DNA from 2 places in the Pseudomonas sp. NFX224 genome. Region 2 is predicted to be linked to the other one. Evidence: predicted binding sites of a transcription regulator. Region 2 holds the regulator's gene; the other holds the start of a gene.

Region 1 (7,427 bases), 2.8 Mb from region 2:
CACCACCGTCATAATGGCGAATTGGCGGACCACCTTGTAGTTGTAGGCGGTACTGATAGAAGTGTTCATGGTTCCCCATCCACGGTTCAGCCGAAGTGAGCGCGCAGCGCTTGGCAGCGCACCCTTCGGCCGGAGTTATAGGCAGACTAAAAGCGAGGCAAGCATGGACAAAGGGCACAAGGCCGGTATTGACGGGGATCAATGGGCGCAGTGTGCGCGCGATCGCGGATGGCTTTGGGACGGCGCTTCAGGCGCTGCATCGGCGACGCTGATCCTCGCCCATGGCGCCGGCGCACCGATGGACAGCACCTGGATGAATGACATGGCCGCACGCCTCGCGGCACATGGCGTCAACGTGTTGCGCTTCGAGTTTCCGTACATGGCGCAACGCCGTGTCGATGGCGGTAAACGTCCACCGAATCCGGCGCCGAAACTGCTGGAATGCTGGCGTGAGGTGTATGCCGAGGTGCGGCGTCATGTCGCCGGGCCGCTGGCCATCGGCGGCAAGTCCATGGGCGGGCGGATGGCCAGTTTGCTGGCCGATGAATTGGGGGCGGATGCGTTGGTATGCCTGGGTTATCCGTTTTATGCCGTGGGCAAACCGGAGAAACCGCGGGTGGAGCATCTGGCTTCTTTGAAAACCCGCACGTTGATCGTGCAGGGTGAGCGGGATGCCCTGGGCAACCGGGAGGCGGTGGAAGGCTATGCGCTGTCACCGAGCATCGAGGTGTTCTGGTTGGTGGCGGGGGATCATGATTTGAAGCCTCTGAAGGCTTCCGGGTTTACCCATGAGCAGCATTTGGCGGCTGCGGCGCAAAAGGTGGTTTCATTCATTCAGTGACGTGTTGTGCAGGCTGTGATGAGGGCCTACCAGACAACATCACTTTCACGGAATCAATAAAAAACCCGGAAGCTTTCACTGTCCGGGTTTTTGTCATGCCAGCATCAATCAGCGGTTAAACCGCTCCACCAACGAATACTGGGTATTCGCGGTCTTGGTCAACTCTTCACTTAACAACGCCGAGTTCTGTGCTTGTTCCGAAGTCTGGTCAGCTAGGTGCGAAATGTTGCTGATGTTGCGGCTGATTTCCTCGGCCACGGCACTTTGCTCTTCGGTCGCGGCGGCGATCTGGGTGGTCATGTCGGTGATGTTGGCCACCGCTTCGCTGATGCCCACCAATGCCTGATCCGCTTCCAGCACCCGTGCCACACCTTCTTCAGCCTGACGATGTCCAGCTTCCATGGTCTGCACGGCAGTGCCGGCGGTTTGTTGCAGTTTGGCGATCAGGGCATGGATCTGCCCGGTGGATTCGCTGGTGCGTTGCGCCAGTTGCCGGACTTCGTCGGCGACCACCGCAAAACCACGTCCCATCTCACCGGCACGGGCCGCTTCGATGGCCGCGTTGAGCGCCAGCAGGTTGGTCTGGTCGGCGATGCCTTTGATCACGTCGACCACGCCGCCGATTTCGTCACTGTCTTTGGCCAGTTGAGTCACGGTCAGGCCGGTTTCACCCACAACCACCGACAGGCGCTGGATCGCTTCGCGGGTTTCCCCGGCGATGTCACGACCGCGACCAGTCAGGCGATTGGCTTCCTGAGTGGCATCGGCAGTGCGCTGCACGTGGCTGGCGACTTCCTGAGTGGTGGCGGCCATCTGATTGACGGCGGTCGCCACTTGCTCGGTCTCGACGCGCTGACGTTCCAGGCCAGTGGAGCTGTTGTGTGCCAGGGCATCGGACTGCTTCGCCTGATCGGTCAGGTGTTCGGCTGTGTCCTGCAGGCGAGTCAGGCAGGTTTTCAGGCGCGCTTCCTGGCTGAGGATCGACATTTCCAGACGCGCCTGGGCGCCACGGCTGTCGGTGTACATCTGCGCGATCAACGGGTCGGACGTGGTTTGCTCAGCCAGACGCAGCAAGCGCTTGATGCCGCGTTGCTGCCAGCTCAGGCCCATCAGGCCCAGCGGCACCGAAAGGCCGGCGGCCAGGGCGAAACCCCACTGCGAGGTCAGGGTGGCGCCGATCATGAAGCTCAACTGGCTGACCAGAATGAACGGCAGCCAGTCCTGTAGTACCGGCAACCATTTATCCGAGGAAGGAATGGCCGACTTGCCCTGGTTGATGCGTTGATAGAGCGCTTCGGCACGGTGAATCTGTTCGGCGGTGGGTTTGACCCGCACCGACTCGTAACCGATGACCTGATTGCCTTCGAAGATCGGCGTCACATAGGCATTAACCCAATAGTGATCACCGTTCTTGCAGCGATTCTTGACAATGCCCATCCATGGCAAGCCTTGTTTCAGTGTGCCCCACATGTGCGCGAACACCGCGGCCGGGACGTCGGGGTGACGCACCAGGTTATGCGGCGCACGGATCAGTTCCTCACGAGAAAACCCGCTGATCTCGACGAAGTCGTCGTTGCAGTAGGTAATCATGCCCTTGGCATCGGTGGTGGAAATCAACCGTTGCTGAGCCGGGAATGTCCGCTCGCGTTGTGTAATTGGCTGGTTGTTACGCATGGCTTTTTAATCCGCAAGGCTTTCAAGTGTTGTATCGGCCTCCATCGGGATTTGTTGAGACTATTTTTCGATAATCAGTGGCACGTCGCAAAACGTCCCTTGCGTCAGCGCGCCAGCATCGGATAGGTGAACAGGCCAAAGTGCAGCACATTCAAGCCAAAGTGAGTGGCGATGGCCGCGGCCAGTCCACCAAAACGGTAAGCCAGTCCGTATCCGATCCCGGCCAGGCCCGCCAGCAACACCCATTGCCAGCCTGCCCCTGCGTGCACCAGGCCGAACAGCAGCGAAGCGAGCAGCAGCGCGAGATTTTCGCCGTACGCCAGGTGCTTGAAGCATCGGCTCAGACCGCCCTGGATATAGCCACGAAACAGCGCCTCTTCGACCAGCGTCACCAGTAGCAGGTTGTTCAGCAGCCACAGCCAGGCATGTTCCGGCCATTTCGGCGCCCAACCGATGACACCCAACAGCAGCGCGCCGCCCAGGGCCAGCACCGCGCTCACAGTCAGTGCCAAAGGTGTGGCATACAGGAACAGCCGCAGGGAACGCCAGCCGACAATCCAAGGACATACCAACAACAGCCAGAAGCCGATCAGGGGTTTGTCCAGATTCAGGTACAGGGAGAACCGCACGGCATCGTCGGTGAATTGCTGAGCTGGAATGACACGACCGTTGTAGAACCCCGGCAGCCAGTGCATCGCCAAGGCCAGGGCGAGAAAGATGAACAGCGCGTGGCCGAGATAGCGACCGAACTGAAGTTGTTGTTGGCGGACGGCGTAACCGGCGATCAGCAACAAGCCGACGGATATCCCGGCGAGCCAGCCAAGTCGGCCATAGGTCAGGGCCATGCCGTAGCCGAGCGAGAGCAGAGCCAGTAGCGTCCATGGCAGGGCGAACATTGAAAATCCTTGTGTCTAAATTCTGTGGGCCTGCACCAGCCCCCTGTGGGAACGAGCCTGCTCGCGATAGCGGAGTGTCCCAGCATTTTTTGTGAATGTTACACCGCCATCGCGAGCAGGCTCCCCACAGGATTTTCGTGAGCACAAAAAAACACCGCCCGAAGGCGGTGTCTGTGTCAACGCAGGGCTACGACGCAATCAACTGTCGCAACACGTAATGCAAAATCCCTCCCGACTTGAAGTACTCCACTTCATTAAGTGTATCGATCCGGCACAGCACCTCGATTCTTTCGCTGATGCCGTTTTCACGGGTAATGACCAGCGTCAGGTTCATCCGTGGTGTCAGTTCGATCCCGGTCAGGCCGAGAATGTCCAGGGTTTCGGTGCCTCTGAGGTTCAGGCTCTTGCGGTTCTGGTCCAGCTTGAACTGCAGCGGAAGTACGCCCATGCCTACCAGGTTGGAGCGGTGGATGCGTTCGAAGCTTTCGGCGATGACCGCCTTCACGCCCAGCAGGTTAGTGCCCTTGGCTGCCCAGTCGCGGCTCGATCCGGTGCCGTATTCTTGCCCGGCGATCACCACCAGCGGCGTCCCTGCGGCCTGATAGCGCATGGCCGCGTCGTAGATCGCCAGCTTCTCTCCTGTCGGGATGTAGAGGGTGTTGCCGCCTTCTTCGCCGCCGAGCATTTCATTGCGAATACGGATGTTGGCGAAGGTGCCGCGCATCATCACTTCGTGGTTGCCGCGACGCGAACCGTAAGAGTTGAAGTCACGCGGTTCCACGCCTTTCTCGCGCAGGTAGCGGCCCGCCGGACTGTCAGCCTTGATGTTGCCGGCCGGGGAGATGTGGTCGGTGGTTACCGAGTCGCCCAGCAGCGCAAGAACGCGCGCGCCACTGACGTCCTTGACCACCGGCGGTGGTCCGCCAATGTCATCGAAAAACGGCGGATGCTGGATATAGGTTGAATCGTCCTGCCAGACATAAGTCGCCGCTTGCGGTACTTCGATGGCTTGCCACTGTTCATCGCCGGCAAACACTTCGGCGTACTCCTTGTGGAACATGGCCGTGTTGACCTGCTCCACGGCGTCGGCGATTTCCCGGGTGCTCGGCCAGATGTCCCGCAGGTAAACCAGATTGCCGTTCTTGTCCTCGCCCAAGGGCTCGCGGCTGAGGTCGATGCGCACCGTGCCGGCCAGTGCATAGGCGACCACCAGCGGCGGCGAGGCCAGCCAGTTGGTTTTCACCAGTGGATGAACCCGGCCTTCGAAGTTGCGGTTGCCGGACAACACCGAGGCCACGGTCAGGTCGGCTTTCTGGATAGCTTTTTCAATCGGCTCCGGCAACGGACCGGAGTTGCCGATGCAGGTGGTGCAGCCATAACCGACCAAGGCAAACCCGAGCTCATCGAGGTATTGCGTCAGCCCGGCAGCCTTGTAGTAGTCGGTGACCACTTTCGAGCCGGGGGCCAGCGAGCTTTTCACCCAGGGTTTGCGGCGGAGGCCTTTTTCCACGGCTTTCTTGGCCACCAGGCCGGCAGCCATCATCACGCTCGGGTTGGAGGTGTTGGTGCAGGAGGTAATCGCCGCGATCACCACCGCGCCGTTTTTCAGCCGCACCGTTTGTCCTTCAAAGTCGTAGTCCACTTCCCCGGCCAGATCGGCGTTGCCCACTGCCACACCGCCACCGCCCTCGCTTTCCAGGCGACCTTCATCCTTGCTGGTGGGCTTCATTTGCAGACCGAGGAAGTCGCTGAACGCCTGCGCCACATTCGGCAGCGAAACCCGGTCTTGCGGGCGTTTCGGTCCGGCGAGACTGGCTTCGACGCTGGCCATGTCCAGCGCCAGGCTGTCGGTGAATACCGGTTCCTTGCCCGGCAAGCGCCACAGGCCTTGCGCCTTGCTGTAGGCCTCGACGAGTTTCACGGTTTCAATCGGGCGGCCGGACAGGCGCAAATATTCCAGCGTCACGTCGTCCACCGGGAAGAAGCCGCAGGTGGCGCCGTATTCCGGGGCCATGTTGGCGATGGTCGCGCGGTCGGCCAGCGGCAAGTCGGCGAGACCATCGCCGTAGAACTCGACGAATTTGCCCACCACGCCTTTTTTGCGCAGCATTTGGGTGACGGTCAGCACCAAGTCGGTAGCGGTGATGCCTTCCTTGAGCTTGCCAGTGAGTTTGAAACCGATCACTTCCGGAATCAGCATCGACACCGGTTGACCGAGCATCGCCGCTTCCGCTTCGATGCCGCCAACGCCCCAACCGAGGACGCCGAGACCGTTGATCATGGTGGTATGGGAATCGGTGCCGACCAGCGTGTCCGGGAAGGCGTAGGTGCGGCCATCCTCGTCTTTGGTCCAGACCGTGCGACCCAGGTATTCCAGATTCACCTGGTGGCAGATCCCGGTGCCCGGCGGCACCACGCTGAAATTGTCGAAGGCACTTTGGCCCCAGCGCAGGAACGCGTAACGTTCGCCGTTGCGTTGCATTTCGATGTCGACGTTCTGTTCGAAGGCGCTGCTGGTGGCGAACTTGTCGACCATCACCGAGTGATCGATCACCAGGTCGACAGGGGAGAGCGGGTTGATCCGTTGCGGATTGCCACCGGCCTTGGCCATCGCTGCGCGCATGGCGGCCAAATCCACCACGGCGGGCACGCCGGTGAAGTCTTGCATCAGCACTCGCGCCGGGCGGTACTGGATTTCGCGATCGGAGCGGCGCTCCTTGAGCCAGGCGGCGATCGCCTTGAGGTCGGCACCGGTGACGGTTTTTTCGTCTTCCCAGCGCAGCAGGTTTTCCAGCAGCACTTTCAGCGACATCGGCAACTTGTCGAGATCGCCCAGGCTCTTGGCGGCATCGGGCAGGCTGAAATAGTGGTAGGTCTTGTCGTCGACTTGCAGGGTTTTCAGAGTCTTCAGGCTATCGAGGGACGGCATTGCAATCACTCCTTGAAGTCCGCACGGCTACGGACTGAGGGGACGGGCAGAGCATTAAACCTAGCCCTGTTTTAAGTAGCTGGCTAATAACTGGACTCTATCGACAAGTCCGAGGTTCCGAAGTCGGCTATCATGCGCCGGTTTTCGTGACAGGCTTTGCTCCAGAGCAAGCTTGGGCATCGCGCAGTGGTTGAATGTCTCGCCATCTGCCCAGGAGTAAGAATGAACACCCTATTCATGCATTGCCGGCCAGGCTTCGAAGGTGAAGTCTGTTCCGAGATTTCCGACCTCGCCGCACAACTGAACGTGGCCGGTTATGCCAAGGCCAAGGCCGCCAGCGCCTGCGCCGAATTTGTCTGCACCGAAGAAGACGGCGCCGAACGCCTGATGCGTGGTCAGCGATTCGAACGACTGATCTTCCCGCGCCAATGGGCCCGGGGCATTTTCATCGACCTGCCGGAAACCGACCGCATCAGCGTGATCCTCGCGCACATGGCGGATTTCCCGGTGTGCGGCAGCCTGTGGCTGGAGATGGTCGATACCAACGATGGCAAGGAACTGTCGAACTTCTGCAAGAAATTCGAAGTTCACTTGCGCAAGGCGCTGCTGGCAGCGGGCAAACTGGTGGATGACGCCAATAAGCCGCGCCTGTTGCTGACCTTCAAGAGCGGTCGTGAGGTGTTTGTCGGTCTGGCGGAGTCGAACAACTCGGCGATGTGGCCGATGGGCATTCCGCGTTTGAAATTCCCCCGCGAAGCGCCGAGCCGGTCGACCTTGAAGCTGGAAGAAGCCTGGCACCACTTCATCCCGCGCGACCAGTGGGACGAGCGTTTGCACAGCGACATGACCGGCGTCGACCTCGGCGCTGCGCCGGGTGGCTGGACCTGGCAATTGGTCAACCGCGGCATGCTGGTAACCGCCATCGACAACGGTCCGATGGCCGAGAGCCTGATGGACACCGGGCTGGTGCAACACTTGATGGCCGATGGCTTCACCTTCAAGCCCAAGCAGCCGGTGGACTGGATGGTCTGCGACATCGTCGAGAAACCGGCGCGCAACGCCGCGATGCTGGAGGAGTGGATCGGCG
Region 2 (7,427 bases):
CCGGCCTTATCGATCAAGCGCAAGCCAAGGCCCGCCGTTCGGAAGTAGCCCAGGAAGCCGAGTTCTATGGCTCCATGGACGGTGCCAGCAAGTTCGTGCGCGGTGACGCCATCGCCGGCCTGCTGATTCTGTTCATCAACCTGATCGGCGGCATGGCGGTCGGTATCTTCCAGCACAACATGGGCTTTGCCGACGCCGGCAAGGTGTATGCGCTGCTGACCATCGGTGACGGTTTGGTGGCGCAATTGCCATCACTGTTGTTATCGACAGCCGCCGCAATCATGGTGACCCGTGCTTCCGGCTCGGAAGACATGGGCAAGCAAATCAATCGCCAGATGTTCGCCTCGCCAAAAGCGTTGGCCGTTTCGGCGGGTTTGATGGCGGTGATGGGCCTGGTGCCTGGCATGCCGCATTTCTCGTTCCTGAGCATGGCAGCGCTGGCGGCTGGCGGCGCATACCTGTTCTGGCGCAAGCAGAACATCGTCAAGGTCCAGGCCCTGCAAGAGGTCAAGCGTCAGCAGGAATTGCTGCCATCGCCGGCCCGCGCTCAGGAAACCAAGGAGCTGGGCTGGGATGACGTGACGCCAATCGACATGATCGGCCTGGAAGTGGGTTACCGCCTGATTCCATTGGTGGACCGCAACCAGGGTGGTCAATTGCTGGCGCGGATCAAGGGTGTGCGCAAGAAACTGTCCCAGGACCTGGGCTTCCTGATGCCGACCGTGCACATCCGCGACAACCTGGACCTGGCGCCGAGTGCCTATCGCCTGACCCTGATGGGCGTGATTCTGGCCGAAGCGGAGATTTACCCGGATCGTGAACTGGCGATCAACCCGGGACAGGTCTACGGCACGCTCAACGGCATTACCGCCAAAGATCCGGCTTTCGGCCTGGAGGCGGTGTGGATCGAGATCAGTCAGCGCGCCCAGGCACAATCCCTTGGCTATACAGTGGTCGATGCCAGTACAGTAGTGGCCACGCACTTGAACCAGATTCTGTACAAGCACTCCAGCGAGCTGATCGGCCACGAGGAAGTGCAGCAACTCATGCAATTGCTGGCGAAAAACTCGCCGAAACTGGCTGAAGAGCTGGTGCCGGGTGTGCTGTCGCTGTCGCAATTGCTCAAGGTTCTGCAAGCGCTGTTGGCCGAACAGGTGCCGGTGCGCGACATTCGCAGCATTGCCGAAGCCATCGCCAACAATGCTTCCAAGAGTCAAGATACCGCCGCATTGGTGGCCGCGGTGCGCGTCGGCGTAAGCCGCGCAATCGTGCAAAGCATTGTAGGCACTGACTCCGAGCTGCCAGTGATCACGCTGGAGCCAAGGTTGGAACAAATATTGCTCAATAGTCTGCAGAAGGCAGGACAAGGCTCGGAAGAGGGTGTTTTGCTGGAGCCAAGCATGGCTGAGAAGCTGCAACGCTCGTTGATCGATGCAGCGCAACGTCAGGAAATGCAAGGTCAACCGGTGATCCTGCTGGTGGCCGGTCCGGTTCGCGCGATGCTCTCGCGTTTTGGCCGGCTGGCAGTCCCGGGGCTGCATGTGCTGGCCTACCAGGAAATACCTGACAACAAGCAAGTGACCATCGTTGCGACAGTAGGGCCCAACGGCTGAGGTAGTGGTTTATGCAAGTTAAGCGTTTTTTCGCCGCCGATATGCGTCAGGCCATGAAACTGGTTCGTGATGAGCTGGGCGCCGATGCCGCCATCATTGGCAACCGCCGGATCGCCGGTGGTGTCGAGCTGACGGCTGCCCTGGATTACAAGCTGTCGGCGCTGGCTCCGCGCGTTCCGAACATGGAGCTCGAAGACGAGCTGCGCAAGACCCAGTCGCGGATCGTCACCGCCCAGGCCGAATTGAGCCTGCGCAGCGAAGGCGAGAGCGACAACGCCACCAATCGCCAGTTGTTCGCCGGCCTGCCGTTGACCGCCGCCGAACCGCTCATCGAGCCGACTTACGCCGAGCCACGTCGCCCGGCGCCAGCACCGAGTGCTGCACCGGCTGTCGATTCGCGAGTGTTCGACTCGATGCGTTTCGAGCTCAACAGCCTGCGCGAACTCATGGAAGTCCAGCTTGGCTCTCTGGCGTGGAATCAGCTGCAAGGCAGCCGTCCGGCCCAGGCCAACCTGTGGCGTCGCCTGCAACGCATCGGCCTGTCCGGCCCGTTGTCGCGCGACTTGCTGGCGATGATTACCGATATCGAAGAACCTCGTCAGGCCTGGCGCATGCTGCTGGCGCACCTGGCGCGGATGATCGCTACCCCGGAAGTCGAGCCGCTGGAAGAGGGCGGTGTCATTGCCATGGTCGGTCCTGCCGGCATGGGCAAGACCACCACGCTGGCCAAGCTGGCTGCCCGCTACGTGCTCAAGTACGGCGCGCAAAACATCGCGCTGGTGAGCATGGACAGCTACCGTATAGGTGCCCAGGAGCAACTCAAGACCCTTGGTCGGATTCTCAATGTGTCGGTGACCCACGTCGATCCGGGCCAATCGCTGGTGCAGGCGCTGGAACCACTGCTGCGCAAACGCGTCGTACTGATCGATACCGCTGGCCTGCAAGCCAGCGATCCGGCGCTGCGCATGCAGCTCGAAAGCCTGGCCGGGCGCGGCATCCGTTCCAAAAATTATCTGGTCCTGGCAACCACCAGCCAGAAGCAGGTGCTCACGGCCGCTTATCACAGTTACAAGCGCTGCGGGCTCGCTGGCTGCATTCTGACTAAACTGGATGAAACGGCGAGTCTGGGCGAGGTGTTGAGCCTGGCCATCAGTCATGAATTGCCGGTGGCCTACCTGACCGACGGCCCGCGGATTCCGGATGATTTGCATCTGCCGCGCCGTCATCAACTGGTCAGTCGTGCCGTCAGCGTGCAAATGCAGGAAGAGCCCAGCGAAGAAGCCATGGCTGACATGTTCGCTGATATCTACCACAGCCCCACCAAGCAGGTAGGCTGAGGTAACAATGAATAGTTTTTGTACCTACATCGATGGTCTGCCATGCATTGTTCCGTTTGTGAACGCGCAGCCAGTAATGTGGCCTCCGTCTATGCAAGACAAGGTAAAGAAATAACATGGGCAGCATGCATCCCGTACAGGTGATCGCGGTGACCGGCGGCAAAGGTGGCGTCGGGAAAACTAACGTGTCAGTGAACTTGTCCCTGGCTTTGGCTGAGCTTGGCCGGCGCGTCATGCTGCTGGATGCCGACCTGGGGCTGGCGAACGTCGACGTTCTGCTGGGCCTGACACCCAAACGTACCCTGGCCGACGTGATCGAAGGCCGTTGCGAGCTGCGCGACGTCCTGTTGCAGGGGCCCGGCGGCATCCGCATCGTTCCAGCCGCGTCCGGCACCCAGAGCATGGTTCATTTGAGCCCGGCGCAGCACGCCGGCCTGATCCAGGCCTTCAGCGACATCGGCGACAACCTCGACGTGCTGGTGATCGACACCGCTGCGGGTATTGGTGACTCGGTAGTCAGCTTCGTCCGCGCGGCCCAGGAAGTGTTGCTGGTGGTCTGCGACGAGCCGACCTCGATCACCGACGCCTACGCGTTGATCAAACTGCTTAACCGCGACTACGGCATGAACCGCTTCCGCGTCCTGGCCAACATGGCCCAGAGCCCGCAGGAAGGGCGCAACCTGTTCGCCAAGTTGACCAAGGTCACCGATCGCTTCCTCGACGTCGCCCTGCAATACGTCGGCGCCGTGCCTTACGACGAAAGCGTGCGCAAGGCCGTGCAGAAACAACGTGCCGTCTACGAAGCCTTCCCGCGCTCCAAGTGCTCGCTGGCGTTCAAGGCGATCGCACAGAAGGTCGACACCTGGCCGCTGCCGGCCAACCCGCGCGGGCATCTGGAATTCTTCGTCGAGCGCCTCGTGCAACAAACGGCAGGACCGGTTCTATGACAGCCAGCGGCTACAACCTCTACAAGAAATCGGCACGCGATGCGCAGTACGAGCTGATCGAGCGTTATGCGCCGCTGGTCAAACGCATTGCCTATCACTTGCTGGCGCGTCTGCCGGCGAGTGTCCAGGTCGAAGATTTGATCCAGGCCGGGATGATCGGCCTGCTGGAAGTTTCAACCAAATACGACGCCAGCAAAGGCGCGAGTTTCGAGACGTACGCGGGCATCCGCATCCGCGGTGCCATGCTCGATGAAGTGCGCAAGGGGGACTGGGCACCACGTTCGGTCCACCGCAATACCCGCATGGTCAGCGACGCCATTCGCGCGATTGAAGCTAAAACCGGCCGTGACGCTAAAGATCACGAGGTTGCGGCCGAACTCCAATTGAGTCTCGACGATTATTACGGGATTTTGAACGACACCCTGGGCAGCCGGTTGTTCAGTTTCGACGATCTGTTGCAGGACGGCGAACACGAAGGGCTGCACGAGGATGGCGCGAGTGCTCATCTCGAGCCGTCACGCGATCTGGAAGATGAACGCTTCCAGGCGGCGCTGGCGGACGCGATTGCCAATTTGCCGGAGCGTGAGCGACTGGTGTTGGCGCTGTACTACGACGAAGAGTTGAATCTCAAGGAAATCGGTGAGGTCCTGGGCGTCAGCGAGTCTCGGGTCAGCCAGTTACACAGCCAGTGCGCGGCCCGTTTGCGGGGGCGTTTGGGAGAGTGGCGAGCGCGCTGAAGGCAGTGTGGGGGCACTGCGACGTGGCTGGTGGGGTGAAAACCGCGCCGGTCTCGATCCGCTGTACTCCAGACAGTCATCGAGTGTTTTGCCAGATTGATTGAAATGGCGCGTCCAGGTGCTGGGCGCGTTTTAGTCTGCTTGGAGGTCGAATTGGACAAGAACATGAAAATCCTCATCGTTGATGACTTCTCAACGATGCGGCGGATCATAAAAAACCTGTTGCGTGACCTTGGGTTCACCAACACGGTCGAGGCCGACGATGGCACTACCGCCATTCCGGTTCTCAACAGCGGGAGCATCGACTTTCTGGTAACGGACTGGAACATGCCTGGCATGACCGGTATCGATCTGCTGCGCCACGTGCGCGCCGATGAAAAGCTCAAGCACCTGCCGGTGCTGATGGTGACCGCTGAAGCCAAGCGCGAGCAGATCATCGAAGCGGCCCAGGCCGGTGTAAACGGCTATGTGGTCAAACCCTTCACGGCCCAGGCGTTGAAAGAAAAAATCGAGAAGATTTTCGAACGCATCGGTTGAACTGCGCCACGGGGGAGCTATGGGGCATAACGAATCTTCGCAGGGCGATTTTGAATCGACCCTGAAAAAACACGCCGTCGAACTGGTCGCGAGCCTTGAAAAGGGCAAGTTCGGCGATGCTGTGCAATTGATCCATGAGCTCAACCAGACCCGTGACCGCGGCCTGTATCAGGAAGTGGGCAAGCTGACCCGTGAGCTGCATAGCGCGATCGTCAATTTCCAGATTGACCCGCACATGCCGCAAGCCGAGGAAGTGTCACAGATCACCGACGCCACCGAGCGTTTGGGGTATGTGGTCAAACTGACCGAAGCCGCGGCCAACCGCACCATGGACCTGGTGGAAAACGCCACGCCGCTGGTCAACAGCCTGGCGGACGAAGCCCAGGCCTTGAGCACGGATTGGGGACGCTTCATGCGTCGCGAAGTCGGGGCTGAAGAGTTCCGCGAGCTGGCCCGTCGCGTCGACGGATTCCTGGCGCGCAGCAGCACGGATAACCGCGCCGTGTCGACCAACCTCAACGACATCCTGCTTGCCCAGGATTATCAGGACCTCACAGGTCAAGTGATCAAGCGAGTGACCCAACTGGTCACCGAAGTTGAGAGCAACCTGCTCAAGCTCGTGCTTATGGCCAGCCAGGTGGACCGCTTTGCGGGCATCGAACATGACCGTGAAGCGATGCTTGCAGAAAAAGATCCACAAAAACATCTCTCTCAGGGTGAAGGTCCGCAGATTCATGCCGATAAAAGAGAAGACGTTGTGTCCGGTCAGGACGATGTGGACGATTTGTTATCCAGCCTTGGATTTTAGGTTTTTAGACCTGTTCTGTTAGGAGCACACCATTAATGAGCTTCGGCGCCGATGAAGAGATCCTTCAGGATTTCCTGGTTGAGGCCGGCGAGATTCTAGAGCAACTGTCCGAGCAACTGGTCGAGCTGGAAAGCCGTCCGGATGATGCGGATTTGCTCAATGCAATTTTTCGCGGTTTTCACACTGTAAAAGGGGGCGCCGGCTTCCTCCAGCTCAACGAGCTGGTGGAGTGCTGTCACATCGCCGAGAACGTGTTCGACATCCTGCGCAAGGGTGAGCGTCGCGTCGACTCGGAACTGATGGACGTGGTTCTCGAAGCGCTGGACGCGGTGAACAGCATGTTCAGCGAAGTCCGCGAGCGCAGCCCGATCACGGCTGCCACGCCTGAATTGCTCGCCGCACTGGCCCGACTGGCCGAGCCGCAAACGGCGGACGAGGCGGCGCCTGCGCCTGTCGCCGAAGGGGTTGAAGAGCCTGTCGCTGAAAGCGAATCGGGTGACATCACCGACAATGAATTCGAACAACTGCTGGACTCGCTGAACGCTGTCAAGGCTCAGGCCGAGGCGCCGACGGCTGCTCCAGCGCCTGCCAGCGATGCCGCGGCCAGCGACGAAATCACCGATGCCGAGTTCGAGTCGTTGCTCGACCAGCTGCACGGCAAAGGCCAGTTCGCCGTCGATGCCGTGGCACCTGTTGCCCCGGCCGAACCGCAGGCTCCGAAAGCCGCGGGCGATAGCTCCGACATTACCGACGACGAATTCGAAGCACTGCTCGACCAGCTTCACGGTAAAGGCAACTTTGCCGTCGATGCGCTGGAATCGGCCATCGCTTCGGTGCCGACGCCAGTCGCGCCATCCGCTGCTGCAGCCGGAAGCGACCTGATCACCGATCACGAATTCGAATCGCTGCTCGACGAATTGCACGGCAAAGGCAAGTTCACCGAAGTGGGTGCGACGGCTGGAACGGCAATCGGCGCCAGCGCGTCGGTTGCAGCCCCTGTCGCCAAGGCTGCGGCGCCGAAACCGATAGCCAAGGCGCCCGAGCCGAAAGCCGAAAAGCCGGCACCTGTCGCCGCGTCTGCACCGGCTCCGGCCCGTGCCCCGGCCGCGCCACCGGCGGAAAAACCGGCCAGCGAAGCCGAGACCACCGTGCGGGTCGATACCGCGCGTCTCGACGAAATCATGAACATGGTCGGCGAATTGGTGCTGGTGCGGAACCGCCTGGTCCGCCTGGGTGCCAACAGCGCCGATGAAGCCATGTCCAAAGCCGTGTCGAACCTCGACGTGGTCACGGCCGACCTGCAAACCGCGGTCATGAAAACCCGGATGCAACCGATCAAGAAAGTCTTCGGGCGCTTCCCGCGTCTGGTTCGCGACCTGGCTCGCCAGCTCAAGAAAGAGATCAACCTGGAACTGGTCGGCGAAGAAACCGACCTCGACAAGAACCTC

The links. Region 2 encodes FliA, which starts transcription of late flagellar genes. Its sites were predicted from a motif close to CTAAAGTTTNNNNNNNNNNNGCCGNTAA; they were not measured.
Region 1: ACNYC6_RS03955 (methyl-accepting chemotaxis protein) is a predicted target of FliA. The motif match lies at 2,547-2,574, and genes of this name have one in related genera.

Annotation. Positions count from the first base shown of each region.
Region 1 covers NZ_CP183416.1:904,325-911,751, reverse strand. The annotation lists gene ccoN (cytochrome-c oxidase, cbb3-type subunit I) at 1-69, opposite strand, end outside; gene ACNYC6_RS03960 (alpha/beta fold hydrolase) at 164-841, shown strand; gene ACNYC6_RS03955 (methyl-accepting chemotaxis protein) at 950-2,515, opposite strand; gene ACNYC6_RS03950 (type II CAAX prenyl endopeptidase Rce1 family protein) at 2,620-3,411, opposite strand; gene acnA (aconitate hydratase AcnA) at 3,599-6,340, opposite strand; gene rlmM (23S rRNA (cytidine(2498)-2'-O)-methyltransferase RlmM) at 6,563-7,427, shown strand, end outside.
Region 2 covers NZ_CP183416.1:4,670,455-4,677,881, forward strand. The annotation lists gene flhA (flagellar biosynthesis protein FlhA) at 1-1,613, shown strand, start outside; gene flhF (flagellar biosynthesis protein FlhF) at 1,625-2,950, shown strand; gene fleN (flagellar synthesis regulator FleN) at 3,067-3,897, shown strand; gene fliA (RNA polymerase sigma factor FliA) at 3,894-4,634, shown strand; gene ACNYC6_RS21390 (chemotaxis response regulator CheY) at 4,800-5,171, shown strand; gene ACNYC6_RS21395 (protein phosphatase CheZ) at 5,191-5,979, shown strand; gene ACNYC6_RS21400 (chemotaxis protein CheA) at 6,015-7,427, shown strand, end outside.